3 regions of the Sphingobacterium kitahiroshimense genome follow, and region 2 is predicted to be linked to each of the others. Evidence: riboswitches for the same ligand, from Rfam matches in the RefSeq annotation. Region 2 holds a riboswitch; each other region holds the start of a gene.
The links. A riboswitch is a leader RNA that binds a small molecule or an ion and turns the genes downstream of it on or off. The one in region 2 is predicted to bind thiamine pyrophosphate.
Positions count from the first base shown of each region.

Region 1: another riboswitch for thiamine pyrophosphate. It lies ahead of thiM (hydroxyethylthiazole kinase); the one in region 2 lies ahead of M2265_RS14725 (TonB-dependent receptor).
Region 3: another riboswitch for thiamine pyrophosphate. It lies ahead of thiS (sulfur carrier protein ThiS); the one in region 2 lies ahead of M2265_RS14725 (TonB-dependent receptor).

Region 1 covers NZ_JAOQNK010000001.1:6,000,980-6,005,586, reverse strand. The annotation lists gene thiE (thiamine phosphate synthase) at 1-238, opposite strand, end outside; gene thiM (hydroxyethylthiazole kinase) at 238-1,032, opposite strand; TPP riboswitch at 1,095-1,188, opposite strand; gene M2265_RS25640 (efflux RND transporter periplasmic adaptor subunit) at 1,642-2,790, shown strand; gene M2265_RS25635 (efflux RND transporter permease subunit) at 2,810-4,607, shown strand, end outside.
Region 2 covers NZ_JAOQNK010000001.1:3,315,198-3,319,804, reverse strand. The annotation lists gene M2265_RS14725 (TonB-dependent receptor) at 1-2,333, opposite strand, end outside; TPP riboswitch at 2,394-2,519, opposite strand; gene M2265_RS14720 (amidohydrolase family protein) at 3,150-4,319, shown strand; gene M2265_RS14715 (acylphosphatase) at 4,354-4,607, shown strand, end outside.
Region 3 covers NZ_JAOQNK010000001.1:2,231,372-2,235,978, reverse strand. The annotation lists gene M2265_RS10100 (thiamine phosphate synthase) at 1-12, opposite strand, end outside; gene thiC (phosphomethylpyrimidine synthase ThiC) at 9-1,823, opposite strand; gene thiS (sulfur carrier protein ThiS) at 1,851-2,099, opposite strand; TPP riboswitch at 2,121-2,219, opposite strand; gene nudK (GDP-mannose pyrophosphatase NudK) at 2,406-2,984, opposite strand; tRNA gene M2265_RS10080 (tRNA-Leu) at 3,455-3,539, opposite strand; tRNA gene M2265_RS10075 (tRNA-Gly) at 3,554-3,629, opposite strand; gene M2265_RS10070 (regulatory protein RecX) at 3,729-4,232, opposite strand; gene M2265_RS10065 (bifunctional UDP-N-acetylmuramoyl-tripeptide:D-alanyl-D-alanine ligase/alanine racemase) at 4,291-4,607, shown strand, end outside.

The sequences.
Region 1 (4,607 bases), 2.7 Mb from region 2:
GGGCCACTTCAAGATTATCATTGATGATTAAAGGAATCCCATATTTGTCAGTGATCTCTTTCAATTGGTGGGCTTTTGCCAAGTAAAGACGGGTCGTTAGCTCTTTTTCTCGAAGCTGTATAATATCTACACCACCAATAATAGCGCGCTCCGCAACAGGAAGATAATTTATTCCACGACAATCCTGCTCTGAAATCACAAGATATAACTGATAAGGAAAAGAAGTATCGAAATCCATTATATGCTAAATTTTAATGTATTCCCAAATTCAGTTTCAGTGATGTTATATAGCTTATCAAGAAGTTTAACCTGCAGACTACCCGGTCCATCACTTTCCTTTTCAGCTAGTTCTCCAGCTACTCCCATGAGAGCCATTGCAGCAGTTACTGCCTCTGTTTTATTGGCTATTACAGCTATAAAGGCTCCAACAATCGCACTTGCAGAACATCCTAACCCGGTTACCTTTGTCATCAAAAGATGTCCATTTTTTAGATGAATCTCCTGACTCCCAGAAATCACAATATCAGTTTCGCCAGAAATACAAACAACGGAACCATATTGTCGATGAAGATCTAATGCGGCTTTAACTGCTTCACCACTTTGAGAAGTACTATCCACTCCTTTCGTCTTTATAAGATTAGATTTGTTTAGTGCAATAATTTCAGATGCATTACCTCTTATGACAGTTGGTTTTTCACGAAGCAATTCTTTTAGAATATGATCGCGATAAGATGTCGCCCCCGCTCCAACAGGATCTAAAATCCAAGGTTTCCCTAATTGAGAAGCAGTATTTGCAGCCAATAACATAGATTCTGACCACACTTCATCTAATGTTCCTATGTTAATAACAAGTGAATCGCTGATAGTGACCATCTCGACTACTTCAGATTTAGCATGAGCCATAATAGGTGAAGCTCCAACAGCCAATAAGGCATTGGCAGTATTATTCATGACGACAAAATTAGTAATGTTATGTACGAGTGGCGATTGTGCTCTTACTTGTTGGATATGCATCCAAAGTGTTTTCTCCATATTCATTTCATTTAATAAAAGATTGAATGCTTTAGGAAAAAACCACATACAAAACAGCACAGGTGTACTGTATTGCTTTTCCCTACGTCGGTATTAGCCGTGTCAGGTTCAAAGGGACTCTCTCAATTCTTTTTTAGAATACCCCTAAAGCATAACAAAGATATAAAATATAAACATTCATTCCCATCGCATGAACATTGACATTTTGAAATAATAATTATTATGTTGAGTTTATCTATAAAAAATCACATGACATAATTGTAAAAAAACACAACACATTGATTGTTTTGACATTAAAAACCATTCTGATCACAAAAAATTCCATCAACAGAAAGCAATAAATTACAAAACTGCTGTTACATGAAATAAAAATAATATAGCTGTTGCTCTCGATAATTTTAAATTTAACATCCTAATTGTTACTAGACTTAATTCTAATTTTATCGTATTAAAACAAAAACAATCGGCTATACTTACCAATTTACATCGTGATGATTCAGTAGATCACTATTTCGGTTCAGAAGCTATTTTCACCAGTTCAGTCAATTATTTCTTTCTTAAACCATCTAATCTTCTGTTATTTGTATTTGAAATTTTAATCATAAAAAAATGGTAAAGCAAGAATTCAAAGCAACAAACAATTTCAATCTATATACAGCCGTATTTGCTTTCGGTTTATTATTTATTTCATGTGGCGGACAAAAACAAGATGGATCGTATGAACAACAAGCTGTTCCTGCTGATTTCATTGAATTAAAAGAATCTCCTACTACGATCGTAGAAACTTATCCTGGTACCATAGAGGGAACAGTCAATGTCGATATTAGAGCACAAGTTTCTGGTTACCTCGAAGTAACATATGTGAAGGAAGGACAATATGTACAAAAGGGGCAATCACTTTTTAAAATTAAAAGTGATGTTTTTAATGAACAGGTGAACAACAGTAAAGCTTCGTTACAATCGGCACTAGCTGCACAGGCAAATGCACAGATTGAATTAGAAAAAATAAGACCTCTAGTTCAGGGAAAGGTTGTTTCAGACCTACAGCTAAAAACTGCACAAGCGCAATATGATGCAGCAAGTGCTCAAGTGGCACAAGCCAAATCAGCAGTGAGCTCTTCACAGTTAAACGCTGCCTTCGCAATTATCAAAGCACCAGTAAGTGGATATATAGGCCGTATTCCGAGTAGGGTCGGAAATTTGGTCACACCTTCTGATGTCAATCCATTGACAAGTTTATCTGAAATCGATCAGGTATTTGTTTACTTCAACCTCAATGAAGCAAAATTTATTGCTTTTATGAATGATAGAAAAACAGATGCCGGAATGAACACGGTAGAGATTATCATGGCCGACGGTAACAAATATAATCAAAAAGGTCAGGTTGAAATTGCAAGTGGTAACATTGATCGTAACACAGGAACGATATCACTAAAAGCGGTATTTTCAAATCCAGATAAAATTTTACGCTCAGGAGGTGCAGCGCGAGTGGTTTTAACTAAAAGTCTGAACAGTGCAATCAAGCTACCTATGGCAGCAGTGAAAGATATTCAAGACAAATTTTTTGTTTATGTCCTCGCTGACAGCAATAAAGTGGCAATGAAACCTATTGAAATAAATGGTAGAACAGGTGCAGATTATATCATCAAATCCGGCGTAAAAGCGGGCGATAAAATAGCCGTAAATAGTATTGACCAATTAACAGAAGGAATTGTAGTTCAACCTAAAGTAATCAGTCAAGACTCATTAAAAAATTAATTTTTAGACGAGTATCAACATGTTAAAAAAGATTATAGATAGACCAGTAATGGCCACCGTTATTTCGGTTGTGCTATTAATATTGGGTGTTATAGGATTATTAAGACTTCCTGTAACAAGATTTCCAGATATATCTCCACCCACCGTAATGGTTTCGGGGAGTTATCCTGGTGGGAACAGTGAGGCCGTGATCCGCTCAGTGGTAACACCACTGGAAGAGCAGATCAATGGTGTGGAAAACATGCAGTATATCAAGTCTACTGCAAGTAATGATGGTTCTTTTTCCATTTCCATTATCTTCAAACAAGGTGTCAATCCTGATCAGGCCGCTGTAAACGTGCAAAACAGAGTACAACAAGCAACGCCCATACTTCCAGAAGAAGTAATCCGGATGGGGCTTACAACCTCAAAGCAACAAAACAGTATGATCATAATTTTCAACGTGTATACGGAAGATAATGAAAAATATGATGAGTTGTTTCTTCAAAACTATGTCAACATTAATGTCATACCACAAATTAAACGTGTACCTGGTGTAGGTCAGGCACAAGTTTTTGGTTTAAAGGACTATTCGATGCGTGTTTGGCTCAATCCGCAGAAAATGGCATCTTATGGTTTAGAACCTGCTGATGTAAGTAAAGCCATTGGCACTCAAAGTTTAGAGGTGGCACCCGGTAAATTGGGTGAGGAATCGAATGCGGCATTGGAATACGTTATGCGTTATAAAGGTAAAAAGAGTCAACCTCATGAATATGAAAATATCGTTGTTAAACGTGATGGCGAACTTTTGGTACGCTTGAAAGATGTAGCACGTATAGAATTTGGCTCTCTTAGTTATAGTGGAAATACAACTATGAGTGGTAAAAATTCAGTTACTGTTGCAATTCTCCAGACTACGGGATCTAATGCAAATGACATCGAAATCGGTGTACGCGATGTATTAAAGAGTGCTTCCAAAAACTTTCCTCCCGGCGTAGACTACACGAGTTTGATGAGTACAAAAGAGCGTTTGGACGAAGCAACAGGCCAGGTGAAATCTACTTTGATTGAAGCATTTATTCTGGTGTTTATCGTCGTATTCTTGTTTTTACAAGACTTTAGATCGACCATTATACCTGCAATTGCTGTACCGGTAGCGATCATAGGAACATTTTTCTTTCTCCTTGCTTTTGGTTTCACCATAAACGTATTGACACTCTTTGCACTGGTACTTGCAATCGGTATTGTCGTCGATGATGCCATTGTGGTCGTCGAAGCCGTCCATAGTAAAATGGAAGGTACAAACATGACCGGAAAAGAGGCAACTCATAGTGCTATGGGCGAGATCACAGGTGCAGTTGTATCGATCACTTTAGTCATGTCTGCGGTATTTATACCGATTGGTTTTATGACAGGATCTGCAGGTATTTTTTATAAGCAGTTTGCCTATACATTAGCGATTGCAATTATTATATCTGCGATCAATGCATTAACCCTTACTCCTGCCCTATGTGCCTTATTATTGAAAAATAATCATGCCGAGGGTCAACATGGAGAAGTCGAAAAGAAAGGATTTGGAAAAAGATTCTTTACTGCATTTAATGCTGGATTTGAGAATTTAACAGGTAAATATATCAAAGGGTTACGGTTCTTAATTGTTAAAAAGTGGATCGGTGCAGGTTTAGTTATTGTGATTACTGCACTAGCAGGCTGGATGATGATCAGTACACCAAAAAGCTTTGTACCGATGGAAGATGATTCATTTATTATCTTCAGTTTAAGTATGCCTCCAGGTACTGCCTTAGATCGGACAACTGCCGCTGCTGCACGTATAGATG
Region 2 (4,607 bases):
TAACCCCAAGTATATCCGTTGGTTTGATATTTTTCATTTAGGATATTGTTGACAGTAAGTCCAAGGTCTATATTTTTCAAACCTAATATGGAGAAATTATAAATAGCTCTAATATTGTTTACAAATGAAGGGTCTATACTTCTTACTTTGGCTGAACTATTGTCCAGATATTGTCTTGAAATATATTTTGATAATAGTGCAATTTCTACTGAACGAAGAGGGCGATAAGTGAACTCGCTTGATAAAATAGTTGCCGGAGAAAGTGCAATATCTGTTTTTTTAATGAATTCTCCACTCGTTTCATCCGTGTAATTTTTGATTTTGTTCTGACTTAGTCCCGCTGTTGCTTTCCAACCAAAGTACGCTGAAATTTTCCATGCGGCATCTACTTCTAAGCCTATTCTATAGCTATTTGGGATATTCATTCTCAATGGAGAACCTACATTATTAAGTGCTCCGGTCGGAATAAGTTGATCTTTATAGAACATACCATAAAAGTTCGTACCGATGTTAAATGTTTCATTATTGAAGCGGTAGCCAGCTTCGATATCTTGCATTTTCTCTGGTTTGGGATTGTTTCCTTTTAGATCAACAAAGTCATTTCTGACAGGTTCTTTACTAGCATAGGCATATGAGGCGTATAAATTTGAATTTTCATTGATGAGGTAAGTAATTCCTAATTTTGGATTTACAAAATTGAATTTTCTTTTAAAATCCATTCCTTTGATTTTATCGTCATCACCTTTTACTTGGTAATTAATATTACGATACTGTATATCCGCAAATAATAACCATTTTTCGAATGTAAAGTCTGCTTTCAGAAATGTACTGATGTCATCTTTTTTAGCATCATTGAGATAGTATTTATCCCCTAAGTTGCTGGCGGAAGCATATTTTGCCCAGATTATTTCACCGTAATGATCTCCCTTATATTGATTTGCAGCTCCACCCCATGTCAATTTTATTGTCTGTGAAGGATTATAGTTGAAGGAAAAGGTAGTCCCATAGAAGTAATTATCTAACCATCTTCTCCTTACCAAATCGGTTTGTTTGATGGTATCGGTTCCTGAAATGACTGGTGGTAAATTGTATTTTGAAAAGTCGTCTTCAGGTCGGAATTCTTCGTAATAGCCTGCACCTCTGGTGTAATGTAGTGCCGCATTAAAAATTAGTTTTTCATTGATAAAATTGGTGTAATGTAACTGGTGATGTGTTTGCGTGTAGTTGTCTGTTTGGTTTTTATATAGGTATTTGTTGTAAGTGCGACCAGAATTTAATAGATTTTCTGTTTCTAGCTGTGTATAGCCATCATTGACGGCATAATCTTTCATCCCCGCTACATCATTGTTTAATCTTGGCTCTGGTGTTCCGTACCAAGATTGATATGTTTTTTCCTTGCCAGAGAATACAATGGCCTTTAAAATATGTTTGTCACTATAATAACCTCCATCTACATAAAAAGACTTTAAATCGGAAGATGCTCGGTCGATATAGCCATCGCTCAAGATACGTGAGAGACGAACATTAAAGGCAAATTTATTATTTAGTAGTCCTGAACCTACTTTCAAAGTATTTTTCCAAGAATTATAAGAGCCGAAAGAGTTGTTGAATTCTACGTACGGCTCTTTTTCGAGTGTATTGGATTGTATGTTTAGTGATGCCCCGAATGATCCCGCCCCGTTTGTAGAAGTTCCAATTCCTCTTTGAATCTGGATACTCTCGGTAGAGGATGCAAAATCGGGAAGATTGACGAAGAATGAGCCCATACTTTCCGCGTCATTCAACGGAATTCCATTCAATGTTACATTTATGCGGGCATTATCAGATCCTCTTATTTTCATATTTGTATATCCTATACCTGCTCCTGCGTCCGATCCTATGACGACAGATGGTGTTTGATCTAGTAGGTATGGAATATCTTGTCCGAAATTGTTTTTAGCGATATCTTGTTTGCTAATATTTTTATAGGTTGTAGAAGAGTTGTTTTTGGCACGTGTTGCCATGACCAGGACTTCTTCTGTTTTTATAGCACGTGGTTTTAGAAAGATTTCAAGATCAGTATTTTGTACCAGATCAATCTGCTTCTTTTCTGTACTATAGCCTATGTAAGAGATTGTTATGGCGTATTGTCCATCAGGTAATCCTGAAAACTTTGAAGTGCCATTTCGATCAGTTGTTAAATTCTTACTCTGATTTTTTGTCAGAACGATACTTGCGCCCTGTAACGATTTTTTTGTTTCATTGTCTAAGACTTTGATGGATAAAGCGTTTTGAGCTGATACGGATAATGTTATTCCTAGAAATAGCACTGTGCTGATTAAATTTTTAATCATGTTTTTTAATTGAATTTTGAGTTAAACAAACTATTGCTAGGGGTTACAACAGTTTTTCACTTATTTAACTAACCTTTTCCCTCCGCCAGCATTATCTGGATCAGGTGCACAACACATAAATGTATTGTTGGGTATAATCTCAGCCTTTATTCGTGTTCGTAGAACAAGGCACCCCTTATTGATAATGCGAAGGTATTAAATAAAATCTGTACTAAAAATATAATGTAAAAATGGATGTTGAGGAATTGAGTTTTGGAATATCAATTTGTTTTGCTCGTAAAAATAAGTGGAATAGATTTTCGTTTATAGGATTGTATTATGATGAATGTTGTGTTGCTTTATCTTTAGCTTCTTTCGGATTTTAAAGTAGCTGTATTGATCCGGTTTCTTTTTTTAATAACTAAAAGGATGTCCATTTATAATTCCATGATTTATTGATGCTTCACTGACATAACGTCATTGAATCGCTACAAAAATGAATAAAATTGTGGTTTTTAGATAATATATTGGCTGAATTTAAACTTATTCCCTACCTTCAAAAAATATGCTAAAATTCAAACTTTTAGCTCATGTTAATTATTTTTAGCAACAAGGGAGTTTTTATTAAGGTTTAAATTTATGTTACATTCTTATAAGTTAATTTATCTAAAAGTCTTTGATTTTTATCACGATTAAATAATTAAACTAATTGTGTAAATTTGTTTTTTTTAATGGTAATATTTTTTTTACTAAATTTTGGCACGAATTTTAACGTTAATAACCACAGTTCCTTTGCGTTGACCTGAATGCTAAGTAACTATTAAAGTTTTTATAATAATGAAATATTTTAGCGCTACCTATATCTTACCAATTACATCTTTACCTATTAAAGATGGAGTGGTAAAAGTTAATGATGATGGTGAAATCCTTGGGATTTATGAAAGTAAAGACGTAGAATTGAGCGGCCAGCATATTGAAAAATTTGAAGGAGTTATTGTTCCTGGATTTATTAATGCGCATTGTCACTTAGAATTGTCCCATATGAAGGGTACGATTCCGCAAAAAACTGGATTACCAGCTTTTCTTTCTTTGGTTATGACAAGTCGTGGCACTTCTTTAAAAGTGATTGATAAAGCGATGGCTGCTGCTGATGAAGAAATGTACAATAATGGTATTGTGGCAGTTGGAGATCACGTGAATTCTGATAACACATCTAACATTAAGGAGTCTAGTAAGATTCTTTACCACACTTTTGTTGAAGTCTTCGGAGTAGAGCCGGATGAAGCTGATGGTCGATTGCAGGAGGCTAAGGATTTGATTCATGAATTTGATCCAGCACATTCTTCAATTACACCACATGCTCCTTATTCTTGTTCGAAAATACTTCTGAAGAAATTTAAAAAAGCGGTTTCTGATGTTAATATTATCAGTATTCATAATCAAGAGAGTGATGAAGAAAATCGATTGTTTCGTTATAAAACGGGAGGATTTATCGATTTCTTTAAAGTAATAGGGAAAAATCCTGATTTGTTTAAAGCTCAGGCTAGAAATTCAATTCAGTCATATTTACCATATTTACCTCATCCTAATAAGTTGATCTTGGTTCACAATACGTATACGTCATTGAAAGACCTTGATTTTGTGGACCGAATGGGCCGTGATATCGTATGGTGTTTATGTCCGAAGGCGAATCTTTATATTGAAGGTCAATTGCCAAAAGTAATGAACTTTGTAAACGATAATCAAAAAATTGTAATCGGTACAGATAGTTTAGCATCCAATGATAAGCTTTCAATTTTAGATGAATTAAAAGTGTTACATAAACATTTTGATAATTTAGATTTTCAGCAATCTATCCAGTGGGCTACTATTAATGGGGCACAGGCTTTAAATATCGATGATAAATTTGGTTCAATTGAAGTTGGTAAAAAACCAGGTCTTGTTCTATTAAAAAATATGGAACATTTTAGATTATCTGATAAAGTTACGGTGCAAAGATTAGCATAGTAAAATACTCAAAATCTTCTGTACTTTTGTTGATATGAAACATGTTAATATTTCTATCAAAGGAAAAGTACAGGGGGTTTATTTTAGGTTATCTACCAAAGCAGTTGCCGACCAATTGGGTATTAAAGGGTTTGTTAGAAATTTAGCGGATGGTTCTGTTTATATTGAGGCAGAGGGTGATGATTTTGCTCTAGATTGTTTAAAAGAATTCTGTGAAGAGGGACCTGAGCGCGCAGTAGTGGAAGAAGTGATTTGTGAAGAGGGCGTCTGGGAAGATTTTAAGAATTT
Region 3 (4,607 bases), 1.1 Mb from region 2:
GACGATGATCATAAGTATAATTCTTTACCTTGTTCGATAAACTCTTTTGACATATCGATCATGCCTTGTTCTGCAGAATCCCGGATTTCCTGTGTGATCTTCATCGAGCAGAATTTAGGGCCGCACATCGAACAGAAGTGAGCAACTTTAGCGCCGTCTGCAGGTAAAGTTTCATCATGAAATTCTCGGGCTGTGTCAGGATCTAAGGAAAGGTTAAACTGATCTTCCCAACGGAACTCAAACCTCGCTTTACTTAGAGCATTGTCTCGGTATTGTGCACCAGGATGTCCTTTAGCCAAATCTGCCGCATGTGCAGCCAGTTTGTAGGTGATCACGCCATCCTTTACATCTTTTCGGTTAGGTAAACCGAGGTGTTCTTTTGGGGTAACATAACAAAGCATGGCACAGCCGAACCAGCCAATCATTGCCGCGCCAATTGCTGAGGTGATGTGATCATAACCCGGAGCAATATCTGTTGTCAATGGGCCTAAAGTGTAAAATGGTGCTTCTTCACAAACCTCAAGCTGTTTGTCCATGTTTTCTTTGATCATGTGCATAGGTACATGACCTGGACCTTCGATCATAACCTGTACATCATGTTTCCATGCTATTTTGGTCAACTCACCCAAGGTTTCTAATTCAGCAAATTGTGCAGCATCGTTAGCATCAGCTATAGAACCTGGTCGCAGTCCATCCCCTAGTGAAAAAGCAACATCATATTCCTTCATAATCTGACAGATCTCTTCAAAATGCGTGTAGAGGAAGTTTTCTTTATGATGGAACAGACACCATTTTGCCATAATCGAGCCACCTCGGGAAACAATACCTGTTACACGTTGTGCTGTTAAATGGATATAACGTAAAAGTACTCCTGCATGGATGGTGAAATAAGAAACCCCTTGTTCGGCTTGTTCAATTAGTGTATCTCTGAATATTTCCCATGTCAGATCTTCTGCAACGCCTTTTACTTTTTCCAAAGCTTGATATATAGGAACTGTACCAATTGGCACCGGAGAATTACGGATGATCCATTCGCGTGTTTCATGAATATTTTTACCTGTTGAAAGATCCATAATTGTATCAGCACCCCATCGGCATGCCCAGACAGCTTTATCAACTTCTTCTTCAATGCTTGAGGTAACGGCACTATTACCAATATTAGCGTTGATCTTTACCAAAAAGTTGCGGCCGATGATCATCGGTTCGCTTTCTGGATGATTAATGTTGTTTGGAATAATTGCTCTTCCGGCGGCAATTTCTTCTCTTACAAATTCAGGGGTAATTAATTTCTTTGGGGTACGGGCACCAAAACTGTGACCGGTGTGCTGATGATCCATACCTTTAGTTGCTGCTTCGATTTGCTCAATACGCTGATTTTCGCGAATGGCTACATACTCCATCTCTGGAGTTATGATTCCTTTTCTTGCATAGTGCAGTTGACTTACATTTTTACCCGCTAATGCTTTTTTAGGTCTATGGCTGTATTCAAAACGGAGTTCATCCAGGTTCGAGTCTGCCAATCTTTCTTTTCCATAATCTGAACTGATTTGTGATAAAACTTGAACATCTTTTCTGTCCAATATCCAATTTTCACGAGTTCTAGGAAGACCTTTGCGTATATCAATCTGTGCTTGTTCATCCGTATACGGACCAGAAGTGTCATAAATAGTGACTGGAGGATTGATTTCTATTCCACCCTTGCTAAGTTTGGTCGGACTTAATGTAATTTCACGCATGGCAACCTGAATAGGATAGAGCTGACCTGAAATATAGACTTTTTTTGAATTTGGAAATGGGGTCTGGGTAATGTTTTGTTCTAACATGATGGTATAGTAATAGGTATAAGAGATTTATCCGCCCTGTGTTGCAGCGATAATTAGAATTGAGTCCTGATGCTGTAGTTTGGTTGTTGCCCAAGCCGTTTTGGGTATAACCTGGTTATTAATAGCGACAGCAATGCCCTTGCTTTTTGCTGGGAATTCCAAAAGCATCAAACCTTCCAAAGAGGAGGGGGGCTGTTCAAAAAAACGTAATTGGTGATTAATTGTGAGTTCCATTCCTTTTAAAATTTTTAAATAAAAAACTTTAGGAATGGCCACAGTTGTGCCGGTATATGCACAATGAAGACATCTACTTTTCCCTACGCCAGTATGATCCGGATCAGGTTCTAAGGGTAAAATCTCAGCCTGCAAATTTTGCAGACACCCCTAAAGTTTCCACTAAACTAGGTAAAAAATCTCAATAAACGAAAATAGGTAGATTTATTTTAGTCTGTCCATCTTTTTGTGACAGAACCATATACTTTAAGAAGTGAAGTGTTTTATTGATGGGGACTGCTGGTATAGCGAATAATGATTCTCCCTGGCAGAGGTGGAGTTATGGGCAGGGAGAATCAATGGCAAATACTATAAAATATGCTGGAGTTTAATATATTGAAGCAGCATAATGGTTTTGGCATCTTTGATTTCGCCATTATCAACCATTTGCATCGCTTCTTTTATAGGCAATTCCAAAACTTCAATATTTTCTTCCTCCTGTTCTAGCCCACCACCTTCACTGACTTTCATTTCTTTAGCATATTCGGCTATAAAGAAATACAGAATTTCTGTGACAGATCCAGGGGACATATAAGCTTCAAATATTTTACGTACATCTGTAATTTTATAACCCGTTTCTTCTTCAGTTTCTCTTCTGATGCAATCCTCGGCATTATCTTTATCCAACAAACCTGCACAAGCTTCAATCATCATACCGCTCTCATTTCCATTGACAAATGTAGGTAGACGAAATTGACGGGTAAGGATAACTGTTTTCTGTTCTTTGTTGTACAGTAAAATAGTGGCACCGTTTCCTCTGTCGTATGCTTCCCTGCTTTGACTCATAATGGTGCCGTCCTTTTTCAAATATTCGTAAGTGATCTTTCGCAAGACGTACCAATTGTCTGATAAGACCTTGGTTTCTGTGATTTTGATGTTATCTATCATGATTGAGGTATTTCAAATTCGCATTATTAATAATTGTCATATGCATATTTTTCAGTTCTTTTATACTTTTTTTCTAAAATACGGTGGACTTTTAAAAGTAAGTTGTCGATGGCTAAAGGTATATAAATTTATAAACTCCTAAAATTGTTTATATGGGAAAAATCGATCGTGTTGAAGGAAATTTTATTCAGTAGCGATTGCCTTATGAGCTGATATAAAATGATGAAGATCATGTAGAGGACAGGTTAAAAAGTACTTGAGATCTTAGATACATTTTATTGTGTATTTATAGAGGGTTTATAGAGATATACCTCTATGAACCCTCTATAAAACCTCTATAATATCACTATCACCTATCTAGAAATATACAAGATGGAAACAATAAAATGCAATGGTAAATCTATTGATATCAATAAAAAAATCAAAGGTCTATAAACAAGAAAAGCTCATCTTTTGGATGAGCTTTCTTGTACCTAGGGCGGGAATCGAACCCGCACTTCCTTAACGGAAACAGGATTTTAAGTCCTGCGTGTCTACCAGTTCCACCACCTAGGCAGGTGATATTAATGTGGAGCGAAAAACGAGATTCGAACTCGCGACCCCAACCTTGGCAAGGTTGTGCTCTACCAGCTGAGCTATTTTCGCATTGCTAACAGTTAACAAGTTGTTTTCTGTTTTGGTGATGCAAATATAGAGCTAATAATTAAAAAAACAAATTTTAATATAAGCTTTATTGTCTTTTTTTTATAAGCCCTTTTCTTTCAGGAGAGAAGAAATGAGATCACTTTCGAAACCTCTTGATAAAGCATATTGAAATAACTTGTTTTTTAGAATATAGACATCTTTATCTTTCAATGATAGTTGCTTTTTATCTAAAAGATCATGGAGTTTATCTTCATACTCATCTAAATCAATTTTTGAAAATGCAATTTTGATTAAAGGGTCGGATACCCTTTTGAGTTTTAAGGACTGCTTAATCTTAATCTTTCCCCAACTTTTTATTCTAAGCTTACCTAGAGTATAGGCTATAGCAAAGCGTTCTTCATTTAGAAAATTGTCCGATATCAATTGTGAAATGATTTCCTCTACATCTTCTTGATGCAAGCCCCATTCGTATAATTTATCCCGGACTTCTTGTTGTGCCCGTTCTTGATAAGCACAATAACTGGCAGCCTTAAGCAATGCTTGCTTAGGTGTGTATATTTTTTTTCTCGTTTTCTCTTCGTCAAACATCTTTACAAATTTCAAAAATATATTGAACTTATTGAAAAATTGTGGAGCTTTGATTGAATAAATATTTTAAAAAATGTATACCATATCGGATATTTCAGAGATTGTTGTTCCTAAAAGATCAATTATTGTTCATCATAAATCTATCATTCAAAATCTGATTTATGATACACGTAAGATCGTAAATGCTGAAACAGGATTATTCTTTGCCTTGATCAATCGTCGTGATGGACATGAGTTTATCATGGATGCCTATAGTAAAGGGATTAGAAATTTTGTGTTACAAAATGACTTTCAGCAAGAACTGATATTGCCAGATGCTAATGTTTTATGGGTCGCAGATACTTTTTTAGCATTACAGGCAGTAGCAGAAACTCAGCGCATGAAATTTAA